3 linked regions of the Pueribacillus theae genome follow. The protein of the gene in region 1 interacts with the protein of each later gene in a pairwise test. Links are inferred from orthologs where the notes say so. Each region holds a gene or a part of one and is shown in the gene's direction. Other genes may lie near its edges. The genes, in order: rho, yhbY and nusG.

Region 1 (2,959 bases):
ATGCTTCCGTGTACGATAATCTTAAAGCAGTCGCAAAAGCAAAAAATAAAGACATAACAGATGTCGTTGTTACAGTTCTCAAACGAGAGCGCCATGAAAAGCTCGTTCAAGAAATAAGAGACGCTGGAGCGATGATTAAGTTTATTTCAGATGGTGATGTGGCTGGTGCGATAAATGCTGCAATGAGAGGGACCGGAGTTGATATGCTTCTTGGCCAGGGCGGAGCGCCGGAAGGTGTTTTAGCTGCAGTGGCTTTGAAATGCCTTGGTGGCGAACTGCAAGGAAGATTAGCTCCGCAAACTGAAGAAGAAATTGAAAGATGTAAAGCAATGGGTATTGATGATACGAATTCGGTTCTCCGAATGGAGGATCTTGTAAAAGGTGATGACGCTATTTTTGCGGCAACAGGTGTCACAACGGGGGAATTGTTGAAAGGCGTTCGCTTTGATGGACCAATAGCTGAAACAGAAACGCTCGTTATGCGTGCGAAAACAGGCACTCTTCGCTATATACAAGCGAAACATAATTTAAATAAAAAACCAAATCTTGTTATGAAACGTTAAGAAACTGGGTACAATTGAATCATGAAGAGATTTCTCATAAACTTTTTACGGGAATCCATCCATTTTATCCCGGTGTAACCGTCCGTGGGGGGATGAAGAAAAACCCCCACCGATGGAAGTCTCGCTTTAGTAAGACCCCTGGCGGCTTCTCATACTACAGCTTCACTATAAAACCCCAAATCACTAATCCAACCAATCATTGCAATAAAATGAACTCCATGTTTATTTATAAAAAGTATTTAAAGAAAAGTGTGGTGTCCTAATGGGTGTAAAACTAGCAGAATTAGAAAATATGAAACTGAAAGATCTGTATGAGCAAGCAAGAAAGTACAAAGTTTCTTACTACAGTAAATTAAACAAAAAAGAACTTATATTTGCTATCTTAAAAGCGCAAGCTGAACAAGACGGGCTTTTATTCATGGAAGGCATTTTGGAAATTATTTCGAGTGAAGGCTTCGGATTTTTACGGCCGATTAATTATTCGCCAAGTGTAGAAGATATTTATATCTCAGCTTCCCAAATTCGCCGCTTTGATTTAAGGAATGGTGATAAGGTTTCAGGGAAGGTTCGGCCGCCGAAGGAAAACGAACGGTACTACGGCCTGCTTCATGTCGAAGCAGTAAACGGAGAAGAGCCCGATTCCGCCAAAGAACGCGTTCACTTTCCAGCGCTTACTCCGCTTTATCCCGAAAGAAAAATGACGCTTGAAACAGAAGCGAAAAAAATCTCAACAAGGATTATCGATATGATTTCCCCTGTCGGGTTTGGCCAGCGCGGATTAATCGTTGCGCCGCCAAAAGCGGGAAAAACAATCCTTCTAAAAGAAATTGCGAACAGCATTGCAGAAAATCATCCCGAAACCGAATTAATCGTATTATTGATTGATGAGCGTCCGGAGGAAGTAACAGACATTGAGCGATCGGTAAAAGGGGATGTCGTCCATTCAACGTTTGATGAAACGCCTGAAAACCATATTAAGGTCGCAGAACTTGTTCTGGAACGTGCGATGCGCCTCGTTGAACATAAAAAAGACGTCGTGATTTTGTTGGACAGCATTACAAGGCTTGCAAGAGCATTCAACCTCGTCATTCCTCCTAGTGGCCGTACACTTTCCGGTGGAATCGATCCAGCTGCATTTCATAGGCCAAAACGCTTTTTTGGCGCAGCTAGAAACATTGAAGAAGGCGGCAGCTTAACGATTTTAGCGACAGCGCTTATCGACACAGGCTCAAGGATGGACGATGTGATTTATGAAGAATTTAAAGGGACAGGCAATATGGAGCTTCATCTTGACAGGCGGCTCGCCGAACGGCGGATTTTCCCAGCAATTGACATTACAAGGTCTGGAACCCGCAAAGAAGAACTGCTACTGCCAAAAGAACAGCTCGATATTCTTTGGGCAATCCGCAAAACAATGGACGGTTCCCTCGAATTTGTCGAACACTTCTTAAAACGCCTAAAAGAAACCGAAACAAATGAAGAGTTTTTTCAACGATTCCAAAAAGACAAAAACGGAAATTGATAAATCGAAAAGCTGAAGCGGCTCGTTCTGCTCTGAAGAGAAAATGCTCTTCCGAGGAAGGGGTGGTTTTTACCCCGGCCGAGGAAGAAATTTTATCGAGGAGCAAGCCGCAGAAGCTGGACAATCGAAAAGCTGAAGCGGCTCGTTCTGCTCCGAAGAGAAAAGTGCTTGCGAATTACGTTTTTCCCTGTTATAATGTATTTCTGTAATATGAAGTATAACTCTGTTTCTTAGGGATTCAGGGCGGAAGGAGATGAACGAGATGAAACAAGGAATTCATCCAGAATACAATAGAGTGAAAGTCACTTGTGCATGCGGCAATGAATTTGAAACAGGCTCTGTAAAAGAAAATTTGCGTGTAGAAATTTGTTCTGAATGCCATCCATTTTACACTGGCCGCCAAAAATTTGCTGATGCAGGCGGACGAGTTGATCGATTCAAGAAAAAATACAACCTTAAATAAGTTCGTAAAAACGAAATGGCCTTTGTGTAGGCATTGACAATAAAAAGCTCCCGTTTGGGAGCTTTGTTCATTATTGGAATAAAAGAACAGCTTTGAATTAAAAAAATCCGGGCACCTTAGTAAAAGGGAGGTGTCCAAAAATTGAAACGACTACTGCTTACTGGCACATTGGCAATCATGCTTGCTGCATGTACAAACCAATCGCCTCCACAAGCTGACAACAGCCAAAATCCAATCCAAGACAGATTGTTTGGAGCAGGCCCGATTAATTATAAATGGACGCGAAGCGGTGACGGCATACGCTACAGCTTTGATGCGAACCAAAATCCGCAAAGCATACGTAACCTCTCTGATGTGAAATATTCAATTAGCGATGATCAAGATAAAATTCGCCGGATTGTAGAAAGCGAA
Region 2 (2,884 bases), on another replicon or contig:
AGCCGCCCATTTGTATGCTATTTCTCAAATAATCTTTATATTCATCGAACAAAGCTTGAAAAAGCTGACGAACTTTATGAAAAACAAAAAGGAAAATTGCTTATTCCGCCGAAAAACGAAAAGAAGGAAGATTTCCCTTCATTAAGAAAAAATTTATTTCATATGAAAGGTGAAAAGACTGATGTTGTTTTTTCTGGCTTAGGTTGGGTAACATTTGAAGGAAATCTAGCCGAGATTGCAGCCTATGTCCCGGAAGGAGTCGCCGTTTCACTTAGAAAGTCGCTAATATAAAAGGTTGTTCAAAAAATCCGGAAAAGGGGTGAACAAATGGGGATTTTCGGTGTTATTGGCCATCCGATTTCCCATTCGATGTCTCCTATCATGCACAACTGCGAATTTAAACAGCTTGGTTTCCCTCATCATTATACAGCGTTTGATGTCCATCCAAATGACTTAAAAAAAGCGATTGACGGGATGCGTGCACTTCACATACTAGGATTAAACGTCACGATCCCCCATAAAGTTGCTGTGATGGAGTGGTTGGATGAGATCGATGAAGAAGCAAGATTAATTGGAGCCGTCAATACAATTAAAAATGAAAACGGGCGTTTAATAGGCTCGAATACGGATGGGGAAGGATATCTTCGTTCTTTGCAAAAGCTAATTGACCATCCGTTTCACGATAAAAATGTTTTAATCATCGGAGCAGGCGGCGCGTCGAGAGCAATTGTTACCGCTCTCGCACGTTATGGCATCTCAAGAATTGATATTGCGAACAGGACATTACAGAAAGCCGAACAACTTGCAATGCATGCACGGCAATTTGTCAAATCAAACGCCATACCATTGCAAGAAGCGGAAGAAAAACTTTCAACTTACGGAATTATCGTGAATACGACATCAGTTGGCATGTCCCCTAACCTGTCTGACATGCCAATTAACATCCACCATCTAAAAAAGGGAACAATCGTATCTGATTTAATTTATAACCCTCTTTCGACAATGTTTTTAAAAAAAGCGAAAGAAAAAGGGGCAATAACCGCTAATGGGATTGGAATGTTCGTTCATCAAGGTGCATTATCGTTTGAAAAATGGCTAGGGGTTGCGCCAAATATAGAACGGATGACAGAAACGGTGCTAAAAAAGCTAGGAGGTTAAACATGCTGACAGGGAAGCAGAAACGTTTTTTGCGTGCGAAAGCCCACCATCTCGATTCCATCTTTCAAGTTGGAAAGGGAGGAGTAAATGAAAATTTAATAAAGCAAGTAGGCGATGCGCTCGAGGCGAGAGAATTAATAAAAGTTAGTATTTTGCAAAACTGTGATGAAGATAAACAAACTGTTGCTGATAAGCTTCAAGAGGGCGCACAGGCAAACATTGTTCAAGTGATCGGAAAAACAATTGTTTTATATAAAGAGTCAAAAAGAAACAAACAGATCGAGCTTCCATAAGATGCCATTTCAAAAAATAGGCCTGTTAGGCGGAACGTTCGATCCTCCTCATTACGGACATTTGCTTATTGCAAATGAAGTGCTTGAACAATGTGACCTAGATGAAATTTGGTTTGTGCCTGCATCTATACCTCCACATAAACAAAATGAAAAAATATCGGCATCAAAACATCGTTTAGCCATGCTGAAAATGGCAATTAAAAATCATCCGCGATTTCGATTATGTGCGATTGAAATTGAACGTGAAGGACCGTCATATACATATGAAACATTGGAAAGACTTGTGCATCAATACGAAGAAACGCAATTTTTTTTCATTATCGGTGCAGATATGGTGCAAGATTTGCCAAACTGGAAAAACATCGATCATTTATTAAAATTAACTACGTTTATCGGTGTCAATCGAAAAGGGCACCCGATGGAATCGCCATATAAAGAACAGATCCAGTTTGTGGAAGTGCCATTATTTGAGGTTTCATCAACGTTTTTACGCAAACGATTTCGGGAAAAAGACACTACGTGTTATTATTTACCTAAAAATGTGCGACACTATATTGAGGAGAACAAGTTGTATGAATAAAAATGATGCGCTGGAAATTGTGAAAAGGCAGCTGACAGAACGCCGCTATATCCATACAATTGGTGTAACTGACACTGCAATGATGCTTGCAGAGCGGTTTGGAGCCGACATAAAAAAAGCGGAATTGGCAGGAATCTTTCACGACTATGCAAAATTTCGGCCGAACGAGGAAATGGCTGAAATTATTAAAAAAGAAGCCATGCCTCAAGATTTACTTGATTACAGCAGTGAACTATGGCATGCCCCTGTTGGAGCTTACCTTGTAAAAAAAGAAGTCGGCATCAATGATGGAGAAGTGCTGGATGCGATTCGTTTTCATACGACTGGAAGAGCAGGAATGAGTACGTTGGAGAAAGTTGTTTTTTTAGCAGATTATATTGAACCGAACCGCTCGTTTCCGGGAGTTGAATACGTCAGGGAATTATCAAAAGACAATGTAAATCTTGCTGTTTTACAAGCGGTAAGCAACACTGTCCAATTTTTGCTAAAAAAGAATCAGCTCATTTACCCGCAAACGATCGAAACATATAATGATCTACAACGTGAAGTGAATCAAACGTAATATTTCAGGAGGTTATGTAATGGAAGGAAAGGCACTCGCTTATCGAATTGCGAATGTGGCGGATGATAAACGCGCCGAAGATATTGTGATTTTAGAAATGAAGGGGATTTCACTGATTGCTGATTATTTTTTAATTTGCCACGGAAATTCGGAAAAACAAGTGCAGGCGATTGCTGATGAAGTGAAAGAAGCGGCTGCTGAACAGAATATTTTTGTGAAACGGATTGAAGGCTACGCTGAAGCGCGTTGGGTGCTTCTCGATCTCGGTGAAATTGTTGTTCATATTTTTCA
Region 3 (3,069 bases), on another replicon or contig:
ATAAAGCAATCCGTGATTTTAAAGAAGACAAGCTGTCTTCTTTTAAGGCATTTGCGGAATTATGCATTACAAGGCAAATGATTACAGCAATCAAAACAGCCACGAGGCAGAAGCATATCCCGCTTAATTCTTACGTTTCATTAGACAAGCCTATATTTGATGAAGAATCTGACAGAACGCTTATGGATGTTTTAACAGGCACACGGAAGACAGATCCTGAAATGCTGCTCATTAATCGGGAAGAATTTAACGATATTGAACATAAAATGTTGGAAGTATTAAGCGATCTTGAGCGCCAGGTGCTCATGCATTATTTAGACGGCCGATCTTACCAAGAAATCTCAGAAGATCTTAATCGCCACGTGAAATCGATTGATAACGCTCTTCAGCGTGTGAAAAGGAAGCTGGAACGGTATTTGGAACTAAAAGAAATAACCTTATAAGTGCGTTCAAAAAGGAGGGCATATCGGATTTTGAACAACCTTATATCGGACGAGCAAAAACAGGGATTCCCTGTTTTTTGCATTAGTAGACGTCGTAAACTGGCAGATGAAGGGGCGTCATTATTTTTCCAAACGATTCAGCTCTCGTTGACATGCTGATTTTAGCTGTGATAAAGTTGATTCAGTATGAGATGCAGTAGAATAAGAGGGTGTGGGAATGCAAAGCAAATTGATTTTAGCCTGTTCGGTTTGTGGAAGCAGAAATTATTCGACGCATAAAAATAAGCAAAACCACATGGCAAGAATGCAAATAAAAAAGTTTTGTAAGCGATGCAATGCCCATACTATTCACCATGAAACGAAGTAATCTGAAGTGAGAGCTTCCGTTAAAGCGGAATGGATCCAATTCCGTTTATGCCGGGAAGGGGAATAGCAAATTCATGTTTAAGAAGGCAGGCAAGTTTCTTAAAAACGTTGTCAACGAAATGAAACAAGTTCGCTGGCCAACAAAAAAGGAATTAGTGAAATATACAATTACCGTTATCGCAACAGTTGCTTTTGTCACTGTTTTCTTTGTCATTGTTGACTTTGGCATTTCTTCATTGATTCAGTTCATTTTGGAATAAACATGACGGCTCTTGGCAATACAGGGTAACGTGGTAAGTAAATGCATTGGGGAGGGAAGGACGAGAAGTCCTATTTGTTATGGAAAAAAGATGGTATGTTGTTCATACGTATTCCGGGTATGAAAACAAGGTAAAAACCAATCTTGAAAAACGGGTTGAATCAATGGGGATGACTGATAAAATTTTTCGAGTATTGGTTCCTGTGGAAGAAGAAACCGAAATTAAAAATGGTAAAAAGAAAACAACAATGCGAAAAGTATTTCCTGGTTATGTTCTAACAGAAATGATCATGACTGATGATTCGTGGTATGTCGTCCGAAATACTCCAGGCGTAACCGGTTTTGTTGGTTCGAGCGGCGCCGGTTCCAAGCCAACTCCCCTGCTGCCTGAAGAAGTTGAATCAATCTTAAGAAGCATGGGCTATGAAACTCCGAAGCCTGAGGTAGATTTCGAATTGAACGAAAGCGTCAAAGTGAAAGAAGGCCCGTTCGCCAATTTTGTCGGCAAGATTGATGAGATCGATATAGACAAACAAAAAGTGAAAGTCCATGTAAACATGTTTGGACGTGAAACGCCTGTTGAACTCGATTTCACACAAATTGAAAGAATTTAAGAGGCTCTGTTGACTTTCTAAACATCTCTTATTGCTTTTATGATGATTAAGTGGTAGACTTTTAATGTTTAAAAAGTCAATTAGAGACTTTAGCATTATACAACATATGTTGTGTGTCATGGGTGGGAGGGTTCAAACCCAAATACCACATCACGGACTTAAGGAGGTGTGTCACGTGGCTAAAAAAGTGATCAAAGTTGTAAAACTTCAAATACCTGCTGGCAAAGCAAATCCAGCACCACCGGTTGGACCAGCTCTTGGACAAGCGGGAGTAAATATTATGGGATTTTGTAAAGAATTCAATGCTCGTACACAAGACCAAGCAGGTTTAATTATTCCTGTTGAAATTTCGGTTTTTGAAGATCGTTCATTCACATTTATTACAAAAACACCGCCTGCGGCTGTCCTTTTGAAAAAAGAAGCCGGCATCGATTCAGGATCAGGTGAGCCAAACAAGAAAAAAGTTGCAACAGTGAAACGCGCAAAAGTTCGCGAAATTGCTGAACTAAAAATGCCTGACTTGAATGCGGCAAGCGTTGAAGCGGCTATGCAAATGATTGAAGGAACAGCGCGCAGCATGGGAATTACGATCGAAGACTAAAAGCTAGTTGCGGACCCATCGTCCGTAGCCTTTTCGTTTTTATAGTTGTAGTTTTCGAGCAAGCTCGAAAAAAATCCGGACACGATTACGCCGAGGCGTAATTGATACATGTGGGAGGATATTCCGTTAAACCACTTAGGAGGAAAGAACATGAAGAAAAAAGGTAAGAAATATCAAGATTCAGCCAAATTAGTTGACCGCTCAAAACAATATGGCTTAAATGAAGCGATTGAACTTGTGAAACAAACTGCAAAAGCTAACTTCGATGAAACGGTTGAAATGGCGGTTCGCCTTGGCGTTGATCCCCGCAAGAACGACCAACAAGTACGCGGCGCGGTTGTATTGCCGAACGGTACAGGAAAAACACAACGCGTTCTCGTATTTGCAAAAGGTGAAAAAGTAAAAGAAGCTGAAGCTGCAGGCGCGGATTTCGTTGGCGATCAAGAGTACATTAATAAAATCAACCAAGGCTGGTTTGACTTTGATGTCATCGTTGCTACACCGGATATGATGGCAGAGGTCGGAAAGCTCGGCCGTGTGTTGGGGCCAAAAGGCTTAATGCCAAATCCAAAAACAGGCACGGTTACATTTGAAGTGGAAAAAGCGGTAAAAGAAATTAAAGCGGGCAAAGTTGAATACCGAGTGGACAAAGCCGGTAACGTCCATGCGCCAATCGGTAAAGTTTCATTTGAGAGCGAAAAGTTGGCTGAAAACTTTGAAGCTGTTGTAGATGCGCTTGTGAAAGCAAAACCATCAGCCGCAAAAGGGACTTATATGAAGAATATT

Evidence for each region.
Region 2: the proteins of rho (region 1) and yhbY interact in binary tests that used the Escherichia coli proteins (3 or more experiments, as listed by UniProt). The link is inferred for Pueribacillus theae from one-to-one orthologs.
Region 3: the proteins of rho (region 1) and nusG interact in binary tests that used the Escherichia coli proteins (3 or more experiments, as listed by UniProt). The link is inferred for Pueribacillus theae from one-to-one orthologs.

Annotation. Positions count from the first base shown.
Region 1 is NZ_QCZG01000015.1:46,719-49,677, reverse strand. Bases 159-2,955 are described here. They hold rho (transcription termination factor Rho), read left to right. Parts: upstream 159-825; coding sequence 826-2,085; downstream 2,086-2,955. Other genes in these bases: DCC39_RS08895 (hypothetical protein), read left to right, coding at 2,690-2,955; rpmE (50S ribosomal protein L31), read left to right, coding at 2,348-2,548; glpX (class II fructose-bisphosphatase), read left to right, coding at 159-563. In the rest of the region: more of glpX, read left to right, coding at 1-158; more of DCC39_RS08895, read left to right, coding at 2,956-2,959. UniProt on the Escherichia coli protein: Facilitates transcription termination by a mechanism that involves Rho binding to the nascent RNA, activation of Rho's RNA-dependent ATPase activity, and release of the mRNA from the DNA template.
Region 2 is NZ_QCZG01000008.1:63,328-66,211, reverse strand. The notes cover bases 84-2,805. They hold yhbY (ribosome assembly RNA-binding protein YhbY), read left to right. Parts: upstream 84-1,160; coding sequence 1,161-1,451; downstream 1,452-2,805. Other genes in these bases: rsfS (ribosome silencing factor), read left to right, coding at 2,613-2,805; yqeK (bis(5'-nucleosyl)-tetraphosphatase (symmetrical) YqeK), read left to right, coding at 2,024-2,593; DCC39_RS05695 (nicotinate-nucleotide adenylyltransferase), read left to right, coding at 1,453-2,031; aroE (shikimate dehydrogenase), read left to right, coding at 328-1,158; yqeH (ribosome biogenesis GTPase YqeH), read left to right, coding at 84-291. In the rest of the region: more of yqeH, read left to right, coding at 1-83; more of rsfS, read left to right, coding at 2,806-2,884.
Region 3 is NZ_QCZG01000004.1:106,479-109,547, reverse strand. Bases 9-2,915 are described here. They hold nusG (transcription termination/antitermination protein NusG), read left to right. Parts: upstream 9-1,148; coding sequence 1,149-1,682; downstream 1,683-2,915. Other genes in these bases: rplA (50S ribosomal protein L1), read left to right, coding at 2,434-2,915; rplK (50S ribosomal protein L11), read left to right, coding at 1,858-2,283; secE (preprotein translocase subunit SecE), read left to right, coding at 884-1,069; rpmG (50S ribosomal protein L33), read left to right, coding at 661-810; sigH (RNA polymerase sporulation sigma factor SigH), read left to right, coding at 9-443. Also shown: more of sigH, read left to right, coding at 1-8; more of rplA, read left to right, coding at 2,916-3,069. UniProt on the Escherichia coli protein: Part of the processive rRNA transcription and antitermination complex (rrnTAC). The complex forms an RNA-chaperone ring around the RNA exit tunnel of RNA polymerase (RNAP).